DNA from 2 places in the Rhizobium sp. N122 genome. Region 2 is predicted to be linked to the other one. Evidence: riboswitches for the same ligand, from Rfam matches in the RefSeq annotation. Region 2 holds a riboswitch; the other holds the start of a gene.
The links. A riboswitch is a leader RNA that binds a small molecule or an ion and turns the genes downstream of it on or off. The one in region 2 is predicted to bind cobalamin.
Positions count from the first base shown of each region.

Region 1: linked by a shared signal. The riboswitch ahead of ATY75_RS29285 (ABC transporter substrate-binding protein) and the one ahead of bluB (5,6-dimethylbenzimidazole synthase) in region 2 are both predicted to bind cobalamin.

Region 1 is NZ_LOKU01000064.1:548-8,584, reverse strand. Features, by position in the region: gene ATY75_RS29305 (2'-5' RNA ligase family protein) at 228-758, opposite strand; gene ATY75_RS29300 (AraC family transcriptional regulator) at 1,054-2,049, opposite strand; gene ATY75_RS29295 (DsrE family protein) at 2,116-2,484, shown strand; gene blh (bifunctional sulfur transferase/dioxygenase Blh) at 2,648-3,928, shown strand; cobalamin riboswitch at 4,394-4,650, shown strand; gene ATY75_RS29285 (ABC transporter substrate-binding protein) at 4,822-5,838, shown strand; gene ATY75_RS29280 (iron ABC transporter permease) at 5,844-6,875, shown strand; gene ATY75_RS29275 (ABC transporter ATP-binding protein) at 6,872-7,636, shown strand; gene ATY75_RS29270 (hypothetical protein) at 7,708-8,037, shown strand, end outside.
Region 2 is NZ_LOKU01000023.1:156,804-164,840, forward strand. Features, by position in the region: gene ATY75_RS17595 (hypothetical protein) at 327-908, opposite strand; gene ATY75_RS17600 (HAMP domain-containing methyl-accepting chemotaxis protein) at 968-2,842, opposite strand; gene ATY75_RS17605 (MFS transporter) at 3,044-4,450, opposite strand; cobalamin riboswitch at 4,625-4,811, shown strand; gene bluB (5,6-dimethylbenzimidazole synthase) at 4,853-5,542, shown strand; gene ATY75_RS17615 (DUF2865 domain-containing protein) at 5,561-6,652, opposite strand; gene ATY75_RS17620 (ribonuclease H) at 6,806-7,339, shown strand; gene ATY75_RS17625 (NADP-dependent malic enzyme) at 7,356-8,037, opposite strand, start outside.

The sequences.
Region 1 (8,037 bases), on a different contig from region 2:
TGAACCGCCAGTGGCCACCCTCGTCCTTCGAGGCCCCTTCGGGGCACCTCAGGATGAGGGGGGAGGGAGGTCGCGCTTGTCTCATCGAGAGGTTCTGCGAGGCCACACGGCTACACTCTGCATGGGGCCCGGTTAGCTGCGGCCCGCTAAACCGCTCAGCAATCGTAAGGTATACATCGACCGCCGGAAGCGGCCGTATCAAGCAGGCCGGCTTGCGCCTTCAGCCGTCATTCCGGCGTCAATGCGATCTCGCTCAATATCTCCACAGGCGGAAACCGGACACAATCCGCGGCATCGAAATTTACCGAGAATTGGATCCGGTTTTTGTTCGCCCAGTCGATCGCGGCCTCTGATTTCGGCTTCGGCACTTTTGCGGCGATGGTGCAGTGAGGCACCCAGCTGCCGGGCCGATAGTGCACATGACAGTATGCGGGATCGATCTCTTGGTGCAATGCCGCGTGCAGAAGGAAAAGCGTGTCGTCCACGATCGGCCGCGCCCATAAGACGAGAAACTCGTTCTCGAAATAACCGATACCCGAAAAGTTCACGGTCACGGTCGACCGCGTGCAGAAAACGCTCTCAAGCGCCTTGGCCAACCGATCGGATGCAAGTTCTTGATAGACGGCGAGGGTGAGATGCGGAGGATAGTTCAAAGCACGCATTGAAGCCGTCTCTTCGAGTGCCGCGGCTTCATCCCAGAGCTTGAAAACCGGGGAGGCAGTCTCGTTCAGACATTTGAGGCTGATCCCATAAGGCATTCGCGAGCGGTGTCCGGTCCATCCGCCTGAAATCTAAGCTGATATCGTGCCGATGTCGAGCCGCGGGAATGGATCACACGGGCAGGGCAGAGCCTCGAAGGGCACGGCGCAACGCTGTTCCTTGCATCAATCTTTGCCGCTATGCTGAGCGCCCGCCTCGTCCTTCGAGGCCCTGCGGGGCACCTCAGGATGAGGCTCTCTTGGGTGTTGGCGCCGGCTGCGGCGAGGGGCGGGATGCTCAGCTTTTACCGACTAGGTGAATGCCATTGATGCGATGTCTGACGGCCCTCTCGCTCTATTCCCGCGCCATCGCCCGCCAGGCGGCCGGCGGGGTGGCGAAGGCGCGGGAGAAGGCGCGGTTGAAGGCGGCTTCGGTGGCGTAGCCGGCGTCATCGGCGATCGCTGCGATTGGTCGGCCAGAGGAGGCGAGCGCGACACTTGCAAGATAGAGCCGCCAGTCCCTGATATAGCGGATCGGTGAGGTCGAGAGTATCGACTGGAAGCGATCGGCGAGCGCGCTGCGCGACAGGCCGGCGGCGGCGGCCAGGTGTTCCAGCGACCAGTCGCGTCTGGGCTCGTCGTGAATAAGGGAGAGACAGCGCGACAGCGCCGGGTCGGCGAGCGCTGCCAGCCAGCCGACCGATCGCGGTTCGGCCATCATGATCTGATGGCGCAGAATTTCGATGAAGATGATTTCGGTCAGCCGCGGCAGCATCGAGACGCCGCCGGCGCGCGGCCGATCGACCTCGTCGACCATCTGGCGGATGGTGGCGCGCAGCCAGTCGCCATCATTGGCGGCTCGGGTCCTGACATGGATCAGCCTGGGCAACGCCTGGCGCAGCGGCGCAAAGCTGAGCCCCTCCCACTGCAGATAGCCGCAGAGCAGCCGTACCCCCTGCACCGCCTCGCCATAACGAAGCACGGGGATTTCGCGCCACGGCTTTTGCGGCAGGTCGCGGGTCGGCAGCACCAGCATGCCGTCGCTTCCGGCGCCGAGTTGATGCCCGGTGCCAAAGGGAAAGACCAGCACGTCGCCCGTCTCGAGATCGGTCGCTTCACCTTCGGTTTTCAGCCAGCAATTGCCGGCGACGACAATGTGAAACGGCATCGTGCCCGAGGCCTTCGCCGAAAGGCCTGCCAGCGACGGTGCAGCGTCGGTCTGCCAGTCGCCAGTCGGCATGAAGCAGAACTGCAGCGATCCGGACAGGCGGATCGTCGACAGCAGCGCCGACAGCACGTCGTCGCGCGCGACACCCGCCGCGTCTGGATTTTCGGACAAGGCTTCACGCATTCCGGCCAAATACGCGCCCCGCGCATCCTCCTATGGTGAACAGGTCACTGCAACAGGGAGAATACTATGCAAACGCCAAGCGACAAACTGGTCGTGCTCGTCACCAAGGGGATCGAATCCGAACTATCCTCCGTCGCCTTCACAATTGCCAATGGCGGCATCACCGCCGGGCTGAAGGTCTCGGTGTTCCTCACCAGCACCGGGATCGACCTTGTGCGCAAGGGCGGTCAGCGCATGACGCATATACCGCCGCTCGATCCGCTGTCGACGCTTATCGAGAATTTCCAGCAGCGCGGCGGCACGATCTGGGCTTGCCCGCCCTGCGTCACCGCACGCGGTTATACGCAGGAAGACATGCTCGACGGCGTCGTTATCGTCGGCGCCAGCGCCATGCATGCCGAGATCAAACAGGGCGCAGCGACGCTATCGTTTTAACGGGCTGCACTCGCCGGGCGAGGATCGTCTTGCGTCTGTATTTGCCGGCCCGCGGCAGGCGCGAAGAAGTGTGTAGCGACTATTCTTGCGCTCGGCGATATAGTCGTGAGATTGTATCGATATACGTGCGATGCTGCATGATGCAGGCGGCGCGGGGGCTTCGATGATATCCGTGAGGGTCAATGAACTGATATCGGTGGCGGGGCAGCCCGATGCCGCCGGCTTTGCCGCATTTGCGGCAGGCGGCTTTGCCGGCGTCATCAACGCCCGGCCGGATGGCGAGGAGCCGGGGCAGCCCGGCAATGCGGCGGAAAAGGCGTCCGCCGCCGCCGCGGGGCTCGACTACAGCTTCGTGCCGGTGAAAGGGGCCGAGATCACCGAGGCCGATATCCGCGCCTTCCAGACGGCGATGACGCAGGTGAAGGGGCCGGTCGTCGCTCATTGCAAGAGCGGCACGCGGGCGCTGACGCTCTATGTGCTGGGAGAGGTGCTCGACGGGCGGATGCCGCCGGGGGATGTCGAGGCCTTCGGTCAAAACCTCGGCTTCGATCTTGCCGGCGCGCGCCGCTGGCTGGAAAAGCGGGCAGGGCAGGCGGCTGAGGTGAAGGCCTTCTTCGAGCCGCGCACTTGCAGTGTGCAATATGTCGTCGCCGACCCGGTGACGAAACGTTGCGCCATCATCGACCCGGTGCGCGATTTCGACGAGATGGCGGGCGCGACCGGAACGACCAATGCCGACGCCATCCTTGCTCATATCGACAGCGAAGGGTTGACGGTCGAGTGGATCCTCGACACGCATCCGCATGCCGATCATTTCTCCGCCGCGTACTATCTCAAAGGAAAGACCGGCGCGCCGACGGCGATCGGCGCCCATGTCACCGACGTGCAGGTGCTCTGGAAGGAAATCTACAACTGGCCGGCACTCGAAACCGACGGTTCGCAATGGGACCGGCTGTTTACCGATGGCGACACGTTCGAGATTGGCGGGCTCAAAGCCCGTGTGATGTTCTCGCCCGGCCATACCCTTGCCTCGGTGACGTATGTGATCGGTGACGCCGCCTTCGTGCATGACACCGTGTTCACGCCGGATTCGGGCACGGCGCGCACCGATTTTCCCGGCGGCAGCGCCAGTGCCCTCTGGCACTCGATCCAGGCCATCCTGTCGCTGCCCGAGGAGACCCGGCTCTTTTCTGGCCACGACTATCAGCCCGGCGGCCGTCACCCGCGCTGGGAAAGCACGATAGCCGCCCAGAAAAGCGGTAATCCGCATATATCAGGCATCGACGAGGCCGGCTTCGTGGCGCTACGCCAGGCGCGCGACCGCACGCTGCCGAAACCGAAGCTGATGCTGCACGCGCTGCAGGTGAATATTCGGGGAGGCAGATTGCCGGAGCCGGAGGGAAATGGGCGGCGGTATCTGAAGATCCCGCTGGATGCCTTGTAGGAACGCAGGGAGCAGCGTTGCGGCGCGTGCTTCGAGGCTTCGCCCTCGCGGGCTGCGCGCCTCAGCATGAGGGAGGTCGGAGGGTGCCGCACCCACGACGGCGGGAACGGGAGGATCTTGTGTCGACGCTCAAGAGAGCCTCATCTTGAGGTGCGGAAGCCGAAGGCTGAAGCCTCGAAAGACGAGGCGGGTGCTCCATTCGCAGAGCGGGATGCGTTTTTGGCAAGGAGCAGCGTTGCGGCGCGCTTCGAGGCTTCGCCCTTTCGGGCTGCGCAGCTCAGCGTGAGGGAGGTTGCTGGATGCCGCGCCCACGACAGTGGGAATGGGAGGATGCTTAAGAGAGCCCCATCCTGGGGGTGAGGATGCTGGCATTATACCGGCAACAGCGCTCCGACGGTCCGTATCCATTTTTCGCTCACCCAACCCCAATCCTCCGCAATAATCATTGACGTCGTGCTGGCAGGCGACGTAACTGGGGGCGACGGTTCCCTGAAGATGACTCCAAGGGGATTAATAGGGAACACGGTGAGGACGACCCAGTAAGGGACCGAGACCGTGGCTGCCCCCGCAACTGTAAGCGGATTGTCGATCATCTCAGGTGTGGCCAGCGATTGGTCATTTCTGAAGGGCTTATGGCCCGACCACTGCGAGATATCGCGGGAAGGCGGATGAACGACTTATATCCGCAAGCCAGGAGACCTGCCGTCAATCACGATCCAATCAACCGGGCGGGGATGCCCGGACAAGGAACAGACATGATTGACCTTCTGAACCTTCGCCGAATTTCGGCATGCATCCGTCTCGATTGGGCCTCCTGCGGTTAGCACACGTATCAGCGTGCGTTCGGCCGCGCGTGCGGCATAACCGTGCCTTTTCCTTCAATCGAGGTTTTCATGCGCCAGATTCTCGCCACCATGACATTTGCCTTCGGGCTGATCGGCCTTGCGGCACCGAGCCTTGCCGCCACCCAATATCCTTTGACCATCGCCAATTGCGGTGAGCAGGTGACCTTCCAGAAGGCGCCGTCGAAGATCGTTTCGATCGGCCAGGGCATGACCGAAATTCTTTTCTCGCTCGGCCTTGCCGACAAGATCGCCGGCACGGCCGTCTGGGTCGGTCCCGTGCTGCCGCAATATGCCGAGGCCAACAGCAGGATAAAGCGTCTCGCCGACAATGATCCGAGCTTCGAATCCGTCGTCGGGCAGGAGCCAGACCTGGTGGCGGCCGAGTTCGAATGGCATGTCGGTGCGCAGGGCTCGGTCGGCAAGCGGGAGCAGTTCCAGGATCTCGGGATCAACACCTATCTTTCGCCGGCCGATTGCGTCGCCAAGGTCAACACCGATGGCGGCGACGGCGTGCGTGGGGAGTTGTTCACGATGGAGCTGATCTATCGCGAAATCGCCGAACTCTCTGAAATTTTCGACGTGACGGCGCGCGGCGATGCGCTGATCGCTGAATTGAAGACGCGCGAGGCCGATGCCGTCGCCTCGATAGCGGGCGCATCGGGCAAGAACCTGCCCGTCGTCTTCTGGTTCTCCAGCAAGGAGGTCAATGGCGACGCCTTCATCGCCGGCAAGAACAGTGCTCCGGCCTATATACTGAAGACGATCGGCGCGAAAAACGTCGTCACCACCGAGGAGGAATGGCCGCTGGTCGGCTGGGAAACCATCGCGCAGGCGAACCCCGCCGTCATCGTGCTCGCGACCATGGATCGGCGCCGCTACGCCGCCGACGATCCCAAGGTGAAGATCGATTTCCTCGAGAACGATCCTGTCACCAAAGAACTGGATGCGGTCAAGAACAGGCACTTCGTGATGATGGATGCGCAATCGATGAACCCGACGATCCGCACGATCGACGGCATCGAGACATTGGCGGAGGGCATCAAGTCCTTCGGCCTGTCGCAGTGAAGGCAATGTCGGCCGGGCGGCAGGGATGGTGGGCGCTTGGCGCGCTCACCATTGCTGCCTTCCTCCTTCTCGGATTGATGATCAGCCTTGCCGTTTCCATCGGTGAGATCGCGATCCCGCTGGCGACGACGGCGGAGGCGGTCTCCAACCGGTTGTTCGGCACGCAGTTCGAACTCAGCCGCATTCACCAGGGTATCGTCTGGGATTATCGGCTGAGCCGGGCCCTCGTCGCGGCCAGCGCCGGCGCGTCGCTCTCGCTCTGCGGCGCCGTGCTGCAGGCGCTGCTGCGCAATCCGCTGGCCGAACCCTATGTGCTCGGCATCTCCGCCGGCGCTTCGACGGGAGCGGTCTGCGTGATGATCCTCGGCTTCGGCTACGGTGTTCTCGGCCTGTCGAGCGGCGCCTTCATCGGCGCGGTCGTCGCCTTTCTGCTGGTCGGCTTCCTGGCGACGGGGGCAGGGGGAACCGGCGAGCGCATCATCCTGTGCGGCGTCGCCGGCTCGCAGCTCTTCAATGCGCTGACTTCTTATATGGTGACGACCTCGGCCAATGCCGAGCAGGCGCGCGGCATCCTGTTCTGGCTTCTGGGTTCTCTCAGCGGCGTGCGCTGGCCGGATGTCTATCTCTCGGTGCCGATCGCGCTTGCCGGCTTCGTCATCTGCATGGCCCATGTCCGGGCGCTCGACGCCTTCGCCTTCGGCACGGATGCCGCGGCCTCGCTCGGCATTGCCGTGCGCCGCGTCCAGATCCTGCTGTTCGGCCTGACGGCGGCGATGACGGCAAGTGTCGTCAGCATGGTCGGCTCGATCGGCTTCGTCGGCCTGGTCATTCCGCATGCCGCCCGGTTTCTCGTCGGGCCGGGCCATCGGCGGCTGCTGCCAGCAACAGCACTGGTCGGCGCGATCTACATGGTCGGCGCCGATATCGTCTCGCGCATCATCATCCCGCAGCAAGTCCTGCCGATCGGCGTCGTCACGGCGCTCTTCGGCGCGCCGGCCTTCGCCGTCATCCTCTATCGCGTGCGGAGGAGCGCATGAGCATTACGATCGACGCGGTGAGTTTTGCCGCCGGCGACACGGTCATCGTCAACGGCGTCAGCTTGACGGTGGCAAAGGGCAAGGTGCTCGGCCTGCTCGGACCGAACGGCTCCGGCAAATCGAGCCTGCTGCGGCTGATCTGCCGGCTGCGCAAGGTCCGCAGCGGCGTCATCCGGCTGGGCGAAGACGATATCGCTTCGCTGTCGCGTGCCGCCCTTGCACGGCGCATCGCCTTCGTCGAGCAGCAGTCGACGACCGAGACGCAGCTGACTGCGCGCGACGTGGTGCGGCTCGGCCGCACGCCGCATCGCGGGCTGCTGTCGCCCTGGGGCGCGGAGGACGATGCCGCCGTCGACGAGGCCTTGTTACGGGTCGACATGCGGGAGCGGGCGGGCCAGCTCTGGCAGACACTGTCCGGCGGCGAGCGCCAGCGTGTCCATATTGCGCGGTCGCTGGCGCAGGCGCCGGGCGAGCTGCTGCTCGACGAGCCGACCAATCATCTCGATATCCAGCACCAGCTCGACATTCTCCGGCTGATCTCGAAGCTCGGCATCACCTGCATCGTCGCGCTGCACGACCTCAACCTGGCGGCAATGTTCTGCGATAGTCTGGCGGTGCTTCAGAAGGGCGAGGTCGTCGCCGCGGGCGCGCCGGAGGAGGTGCTGACAGAGGATATGATCGGCAGGGTTTTCGGCGTTCGCGCCCATGTCCAGAAATCGGCCGTGCATGGGCGGCACCACATCCAATATGTCCTGGATTGAGGAATGGCCTTTTTCCTGGACTGGCGTATGATTTCCGAGGGCGCTTGCGCCCGGTCGAACGGAGTTTCGAGATGCTCGAACGAAATCAGTTTCCCCTGCGCCCCGTCGTCCCCGGCTTCGCTGTCGCCTGGGTTGCCATCATTTCAGGCGCGAGCGTCGCTCTCAGCCTGATTTTTGCCTGCGTTACGCCCTTCGTGGCCTTGGCGGCGGTATCGGCGGTCATTCTTCCCCGGCAGATGGCGGTGACGGCTGTTTTGCTGGCCTGGCTCGCCAACCAGATGGTCGGATATATCCTGCTCGGCTATCCCCAGACTTGGGACAGCCATGCCTGGGGGCTGGCGATCGGTCTTGCGGCGTTCGCCTCCCTGGCGGCAGCGCTCGGAGTGCTTCGTTTTGCGGCC
Region 2 (8,037 bases):
GGTATGGCTCCTGTTTGGTCATACCGAGCGGAACAAAAAAGCCGCCAGGTAGACTAGCGGCTGTTCGGGTTGTCGTCGCGTCGACTTCAGTTACGCATAGACCCGCATCCGCTGGGAGCAGCGGTACCAATAAAATCGCGAGGCGTGGATCGAAGCGGTCGACATCCGGCGTATGTAGCGTCGCGGCCGCGTGATGTCACGCAGAATTTTCGGCTGGAAGCCACGCGCGTCGGCGCGGCGCCACCGTTCCTGCGCAGGGCTTAAAGCAATCGCCCAGAAGCGCGCGGCTTCTGGGCGAGAGATACGAACCAAATAAGGTCTTACGATCACAAAGCGTCGACGTTCACGCCGACGGTGATGGCGCCGATCGGCGTTCCCTTGTCGTCCGATATGGTGACGCTTGCCTGCGACTGCAGCGTCTGGGTCGATTCGTCCTTTTCGATCTCATCGACGAAGACGGCGTCCTTGCCGGCGCCGAAGGATTTCTGGAACTTGCCTTCATCGCCCTGCCAGTAGTCGGAGGTTGGATCGCTTTGGCCGACATTCAGCCCCTTTGCATCCATGACGAAGATCTCGGCAATCTTGCCGCCGGACGCCTCTTTCTTTTCCTGGAGGAATTTCGACAAGGCATTGCCGAGCACGCTATCGATCATCGAATGGTCGGAACCATCGACCTCGGCGCGCCACTTCTTGTCGAGAGCGTCGATATCGGCCAGGCCCAGATTGGCGTTTGCGGCATTCTGCGCCTTGATGGCCTCGATGATGACCGGGTCGTTAAGCCATGGCTTTACATCGCTCGTGACGTAGTCGGAGATCGGGGCGAGTTTCGCATCCTGGGCCATGGATACGCCCGTCGTCACGGCAATTGCGGTGCAGGCCAAAAGAAATGCGGACACAACTTTCTTCATAACTGTTCCCTTCCTGATTATGGGTGCTGAGAAATAAAGTCTATCGAACGAAGACGAGGTCAGAACTCCTCCCAGGCACCGGGAGCAGCGGCAACGGCGGCGTTTCCTGCATGCCGCTGCACCAAGGCTCTGGGCTCGGGGCGAGATTGACGAACGGGTTGAGCGGCTTTGGGCTGGCTGGCCGAAGCGGCGCCAACAGTGAACCTGCCGGCCGAATCCTGCAGAAGCCGTCCCTGCGTGCGCAGTTCCTGGCAGGCGGCATTGGTCTCCTCGACCATTGCCGCGTTCTGCTGTGTCGCATGATCCATCTGATTGATGGCGCCGTTGATTTCCTGCAGGCCCGTCGCCTGTTCGCGGTAGGACTGGACGATCGAAGCGATGCTGTCGCTGATGCGGTTGATCTGCTCCTCGATCTTTAACAGGGCATCGCCGGTTTCGTTCACCAGCCCGACGCCGGCCGCCACTTCCTGGCCGGAGACGTTGATCAGGTTCTTGATTTCCTTTGCCGCGTTGGCGGAGCGCTGGGCGAGTTCGCGCACTTCCTGCGCGACGACTGCAAAACCCTTGCCGGCTTCGCCGGCGCGCGCCGCCTCGACGCCGGCGTTCAACGCCAGCAGGTTCGTCTGGAAAGCGATTTCATCGATGACGCCGATAATGCGGCCGATCTGGCTCGAGGAGGTCTGGATACGGTCCATCGCTCCGATCGCATCGCGTACCACGGTCGCAGAGACATGGGCGCTGCGCTTCGTTTCCTCGACCAGCTTTCCGGCATTTTCGGCCCGCTGCGACGATGTTCTGACCGTGGCGGTCACTTCATCGAGTGCGGCGGCGGTCTGTTCCAGGGCTGCCGCCTGTTGCTCGGTGCGTTTGGCGAGCTGATCGGCGGAGGAGGCAAGCTCGCTTGAGCCGCCTTCAACCGCGACGGAGGCGATCTTGATCTCGGTCAGCGCTGCCGCGACCGCTTCGACCATACGGTTGAAATCCTGCCGCAATTTATCGAATTCAGGGCCGAGATCTGCCAGGTGTGTCGAGAAGTCGCCGGCGGCCAGCTTTTCCAATTCATTGGCGAGCGCGCTCATGACCAGCCGCTGCGCGTTGCTGGCCTCTTCCGTCAAGGATGCGTTGCGCGCCCGTTCGGCGTCGAACGAGGCGCTCTGCTCGGCCGCAGCCTGTTCTCTCTCGACTTTCGCAATCGCCTCGTTACGGAAAACTTCCAGGGCACGCGCCAGGAAGCCGATCTCGTCGCCATTTTCCCGGTAGGTGACGGGAGAGGCCAGATCGCCTTTCTGCAAGGCGCTGATCCGCTCGCTGAGAATCCGGAGAGGGCGGCCGACGAGGCTGCGCATGGCGAGAAGGAAAGCGACGACGGCGATGGCGGTGATCACGAACTGCGTCAGCAGCGAAATCAGCACCTTCTGCTCGACGTCAGCAGCAATTTTTTCGACCGACCAGTTGGTGACGACGTAGCCGGTCGCCTTGCCCGATTTGTCCAGCGGAAGCGGCGCGATGATCGTCACGACACCGGCCGATACTCCGCTGTCGTCGATCGTGGTTTTCTCAGGTTTGGCGCTGAGGCTCTTTGTCAGATCGGCGGCTGCCGGCAGACCGTCAATGCCGTCGCGCGTCCATGTATCGACGGCCGCAGCTTCGGCGTTGAAGGCGGCAAACTGAACGAGGTCGAGCGAGGGATCGTCGCGATAAAGCGAATAGGCCTCGCGAACGGCGTTCGCCTTGCCCCATTTCACGCCGCCGGCGGCCAGAGAGGCAAATTGCTCCGCATCCTTGGACCAGTTCGCCTTGGCGCCATCGATCAACGCCTTGGTTTCATACATCCAGGTGTAGGTGGCAAAGGCGGAGATGCCGCAAAGGTTGACGGCCACGATAATCGCCGCCAGCTTGGCTGTCAGAGGCATCGTTTTCAAAAATTGGAACATGCCGCGGGGGCCTCGAAACGCGGGCTCAGTCGGATATGTTCCCGACCAGCCTATCAATACAGGCATCCACGCCGGCGGTCGCAGCATGAGCACTCATGCCCATGTCCCCCTGTGCGACCCAAAACGCGCAAACGCAGTCTGTCTTCGATGTGTGAAGAAATCATAAAGTGGAATGGGATACCGAAACGGCGGCCGGCGGGATCAAGGGCTGTTTTCCGCCATGGCCTCACCCGGCTCGGCCTGGCGGTGCTTGCGGCGCCGTGTCGTCAGTTCGGCACCGGCGTCGCGCGGCAGGCGCAGGAAGGTGATGCAGGCCAGCGCCGAAATCGCCGAGACACTGAAAAAGGCGGTGTGGAAATCCGAGACCAGCAGCCTGCCGCCATGGAAGCCGCTCGAAATTTCGAGGATGCCGCCGGCGATCGCCACTCCCATCGCCATGGAGATGCGCTGGGCCACGGCGTTGATCGCGGTCGCCTGGCTGCTGTCGGAATCGTCGACATCGCCGAAGGCCATGGCGTTGACGCCCGAAAAGGCCATGGAGCGGAACAGGCCGCCGATCAGCAGGCAGGCCATGATCAGCGGCAGCGGCGTCTCCGTGGTGAAGAAGCCATTGATGCCGAGGAAGATTGCCGCAAGCAAGGTGGTAATCGATATGACGGTGCGGAAGCCGAAGGCATTGAAGGTGCGCGAAGCGGCAAATTTCGAGCCCATCGAGCCGAGCGCGCTGACGAAGGTGACCGAGCCCGATTGCAGCGGCGTCAGGCCGAAGCCGAGCTGCAACATGAGCGGCATCAGAAAGGGCAGGGCGCCGAGCCCCATGCGAAAATTCGAGGCGCCGAGGATCGCCGCCCGGAACATCGGGTAGCGGAACATTTTCGGATCGAGCAGCGGATAGGGCACGCGGCGGGCATGCAGGAGATAGAGGAGGCCGGCAAGGATGCCGACGGCCACCGTGACATAGCCGTAGATCACCGGCACGGCCGGCAGGCTGATCACCGAGAGGCCGAAGACGAATCCGGAAAAGCCGATGCCGCAAAGGAAGAAGCCCGGAAAATCCATCGGCCGCGGGCTGCGCGGCTCGACCGCCGGCAGGAAATGCGTGACGAGGATGATGCCGAGCACGCCGATCGGGACATTGATCCAGAAGATCCAGTGCCAGGTGAGATAGGTGGTGAGGAAACCGCCGATCGGCGGACCCATGATCGGCCCGATCAGCGCCGGAATGGTTAGCCAGGCCATGGCATCGACGAGTTCGTGGCGCGGCGTTCCCCGGACCAGCAGCAGGCGGCTGACCGGCGTCATCATCGAGCCGCCGGCGCCCTGGATCAGCCGCGCGACGACGAAGGCCGCGATCGAATTGGAAAAGGCGCAGGCGACCGAGCCGATCATGAAGACGAAGATCGCCATGCGGAAGATGTTACGCGCGCCGAAACGATCCGACATCCAGCCGCTGATCGGGATGAAGATCGCCAGCGCCACGAGATAGCTGGTGACGGCAAGCTTCAACGCGATCGGCGATGTGCCGATATCGGCCGCTATCGCCGGCAGGCTGGTGGCGATGACGGTCGAATCCATCTGTTCCATGAACAGGGCGACCGCAAGGATCATGGGTGTGAGGCGGGGCACGGGCAACCGGGATGCAAGGAGACAAATCACGGCGCCATGGGCGTCGCTCAGGATCAATTCATTTCTAAGGCAGCGACACCCGCCTGTCCATGAAGTCGATGTCGCAGGCCGTTCGAATGCCACCCGAGGGCCGGCTTGCAGTCGTGCTGCTTTCCTGAGATAGATGTGCCGTCAGGTGCCCGCCGTCTAGGCGGGAGAATCGGGAATCCGGTGCAAGACCGGAACGTGCCCAACGCTGTAAGGCCGACGCCTGCCGCTTCATATGCCACTGGCTTTTGCCGGGAAGGCTGCGGCAGACGGATGACGCCAAGTCAGAAGACCGGCCTGGCAAGATAGACCCAACCCGCGCGGACGGCGGGCGGTTGCGTTGTTGGGGATTTGACGATGCGACCCTTTGATGAGGATGCCCTGTCAGTGGCGTCCGGTTTTTCCTTGGCCGAACGCGAGGCCGTCTATCACGCGATCATGACGCGGCGCGACGTTCGCAGCCAGTTCCTGCCCGATCCCTTGCCGGACGATGTCGTGGCGCGGCTCTTGACAGCCGCCCACCACGCACCCTCCGTCGGCTTCATGCAGCCGTGGAATTTCATTCTGGTGAAAAGTCCAACGGTGCGCGCGCAGGTCCGCGATGCCTTTTCGAAGGCCAACGAGGAAGCGGCAGCGATGTTCGAGGGCGAGCGGCGCCAAGCCTACCGCTCGCTCAAGCTCGAAGGCATCGTCGAGGCGCCGCTCGGCATATGCGTGACCTGCGATCCCACCCGCAGCGGCAGCGTGGTGCTGGGGCGCACGCATAATCCGCGGATGGACAGCTATTCCACAGTCTGCGCCATCCAGAATCTCTGGCTTGCGGCTCGCGCCGAAGGGATCGGCATCGGCTGGGTCAGCATTTTTCGCGAAGGCGATCTGAAGACCATTCTCGGCATACCCGAGCATATCGAAGTGGTCGCCTGGCTCTGCGCCGGGTTCGTCGACCGGCTTTACGACGAGCCGGAACTCTCGGTTAAAGGCTGGCGGCAGCGGCTGCCGCTCGAGGAACTCGTCTTCCACGACGGCTGGGGACGCAACGAGCCTTAGCCATCACTGCTGCTGCGGCTACTGCTGCGGTTGGGGGCCAGGTGCTGCGGGATTGGCAAGATCAATCGAGCCCTGGTCGCCGGCGAGGAACTGCGGGCCGACCTGACGGACCTTGTTCTGCGTGGGATCGTAAGGGCGCTCAGACACCGATGACTGCGGCGCGGCCGTTGTCGCGGTCTCCTTGATCGGCGGATTGGTGCGGATGGTGGTGATCGAGCCCTGCTGCGGCGGTTGGCTGACCGCCTGCTTGCCGCGCATCTCGTCGTAATAGGCGGTGAGATTGCAGGCGCAGGTGTTCTTTTCACCGGGCGCGCGGTTCTTGTAGGCGAAGGCGTTCTTCATGGCGCTGTAGGGCGTGCCGGTTGCGACCGAGATCATGTTCGAGGCCTCCGTGCTCGTCACCTCGCGATAGAAGAGTTCGGTCTCGATGCCGGGGCACATCTTGGCGCAGGTCTGGGCGTCGCGGCCGAAATCAACCGAGGTGGTGTTCGAGCTGATCGGGAAGAAGCCGCCGTCGCAACTGCGCACGCACATGGTGCTGACCGGCGACAGCATATCGGCCCGCGGCAGGCCGTAATGCGGGTCGGCCTCCTCGCCGCCGCCGAGCGGAATGAAGGTATCGGAACGCATCGCCTGCTCCTCGACGCTCGGGGCAGGCTCGTCGGCACCGCGCGCGGAAGGCGCATAGAAGTTCTCGCTGTTGCAGCCGTTGCTGTCGAGCGCGGCCATCAGTTCGCGGCGGTCGTCATCGGCGCTGTTCCGGCCGGCCAGCTCGTCGCGGCGGTCCTGGAGATAAGCGATATTGTCGATCATCCGGCCTTCGGCCTGCGACAGCTCGGTGCAATAATCGGCATTCTCGCCGCCGATCACCACCATGCTGCCCGAGGTGCAGCCGTAGTTGCGCAGATCATTGCGCACCTTGCGCAGCTCGAGGTTCTGCTCGGCCATGGCACTGGCATATTGGCGGGCTTCCGGGCCGTTGCTATTGCCGATCGATCGCGGCAGGTCGGCGAGACGGCCGCGCAGGTCCTCACAGATGGCATTGGTCTGCGCGACGGCGGGCGCTGCCAAGGCGAGGAGAAGGGCGAGAGACAGGTTTCGGCGTTTCACGGCGTCGTCCCGGAATGAGCAAACGGTCGGTGGGTCGAATGCGACTTCAATCGGCCGCGCGTTTTCCCTTAACGGATTTCTCTTAATAAGCTCAGAGAAAATATTAGCGTATTTTCCTGATCTTATCCAGCAATCGCCAGAGACGCGGTGAAAATGACAGGCATCCCCGACGAGATCCGATCCTTTGCACCGACATCGGGGGTCACGGAGGCGCCACACGGCCTTCACCTCTTCGCGGATGGTTGTTATGAGCCCGGTTCCGGGCATGGAGGCTGGTCGTTTGTCGCTTATCGCGATGCGGTGGAAATCGCCTCCGACTTCGGTGGCGTCGACGTTTCCAGCAATAATTCCATGGAATTGACCGCCGTTCTCAGGGCCGCCATGTGGATCAACAGCCAAACAGCCGGCGAACCCGCGACCATCTGGTCCGATTCCGTCTATGCCGTCAAAGGCTGCAACAGCCGCCGACATATCTGGAAGAACAACGGCTGGAAGAAAAGCAGCCCGAATGGACATGGGCGACGGCGAACGATCGACAATGCGGACCTTTGGAAAGCGGTCGATCTTCAGCTATGCCAAAACGCCCTGGTGACCATTGCTTGGTGCAAGGGGCATTCGGGGATTGCCGGCAACGAGCGCGCGGACGCGCTCGCGGATAGAGGACGCCTGTCGATAGCAGGTGGCTAACATTGGCGACGCCGGCTTACGCCGGCTGCGATGCCTCGACGACGGCCAGTGCGGCCATATTGACGACGCCGCGGGAGGTGACCGAGGGCGCCAGGATGTGGGCGGGCAGGGCGGTGCCGAGCAGGATCGGGCCGACATGCAGGCCGTCGGTCATCGACTTGACGACGCCGAGCGTGATGTTGGCGGCGTCGAGGTTCGGGAAGACCAGCAGGTTCGCCTCATCATGCAGGGTCGTATCCGGCATGACACGCTTGCGCAGCGCTTCGGTGATGGCGCTTTCGCCATGCATTTCGCCGTCGACCTCGAGATCGGGGGCGGTCTCGCGCACGAGCTGCAGGGCATTGCGCATCTTCGTGGCGCTCTCGGATTCGCGCGAGCCGAAGTTGGAATGCGAGACGAGGGCGGCGCGCGGGGTGATGCCGAACCGGCGAATTTCCTCGGCCGCCAGCACCGTTGCCTCGGCAACTTCCTCGGCGCTCGGGTTGAAGGTGACGTAGGTGTCGGTGAAGAAGGTGGCACCGCGCTGCGAGATCATCAGGCTGAGGGCGGAGAAATCGCGGACATTCTTGCGTTTGCCGATGATCTGGCGGACGTCGCGCAGATGCTTTTCATAGCGGCCTTCGAGGCCGCAGATCAGCGCATCGGCTTCGCCGCGCCTCAGCGCCAGCGCGCCGATGACGGTGGTGTTGGTGCGCACG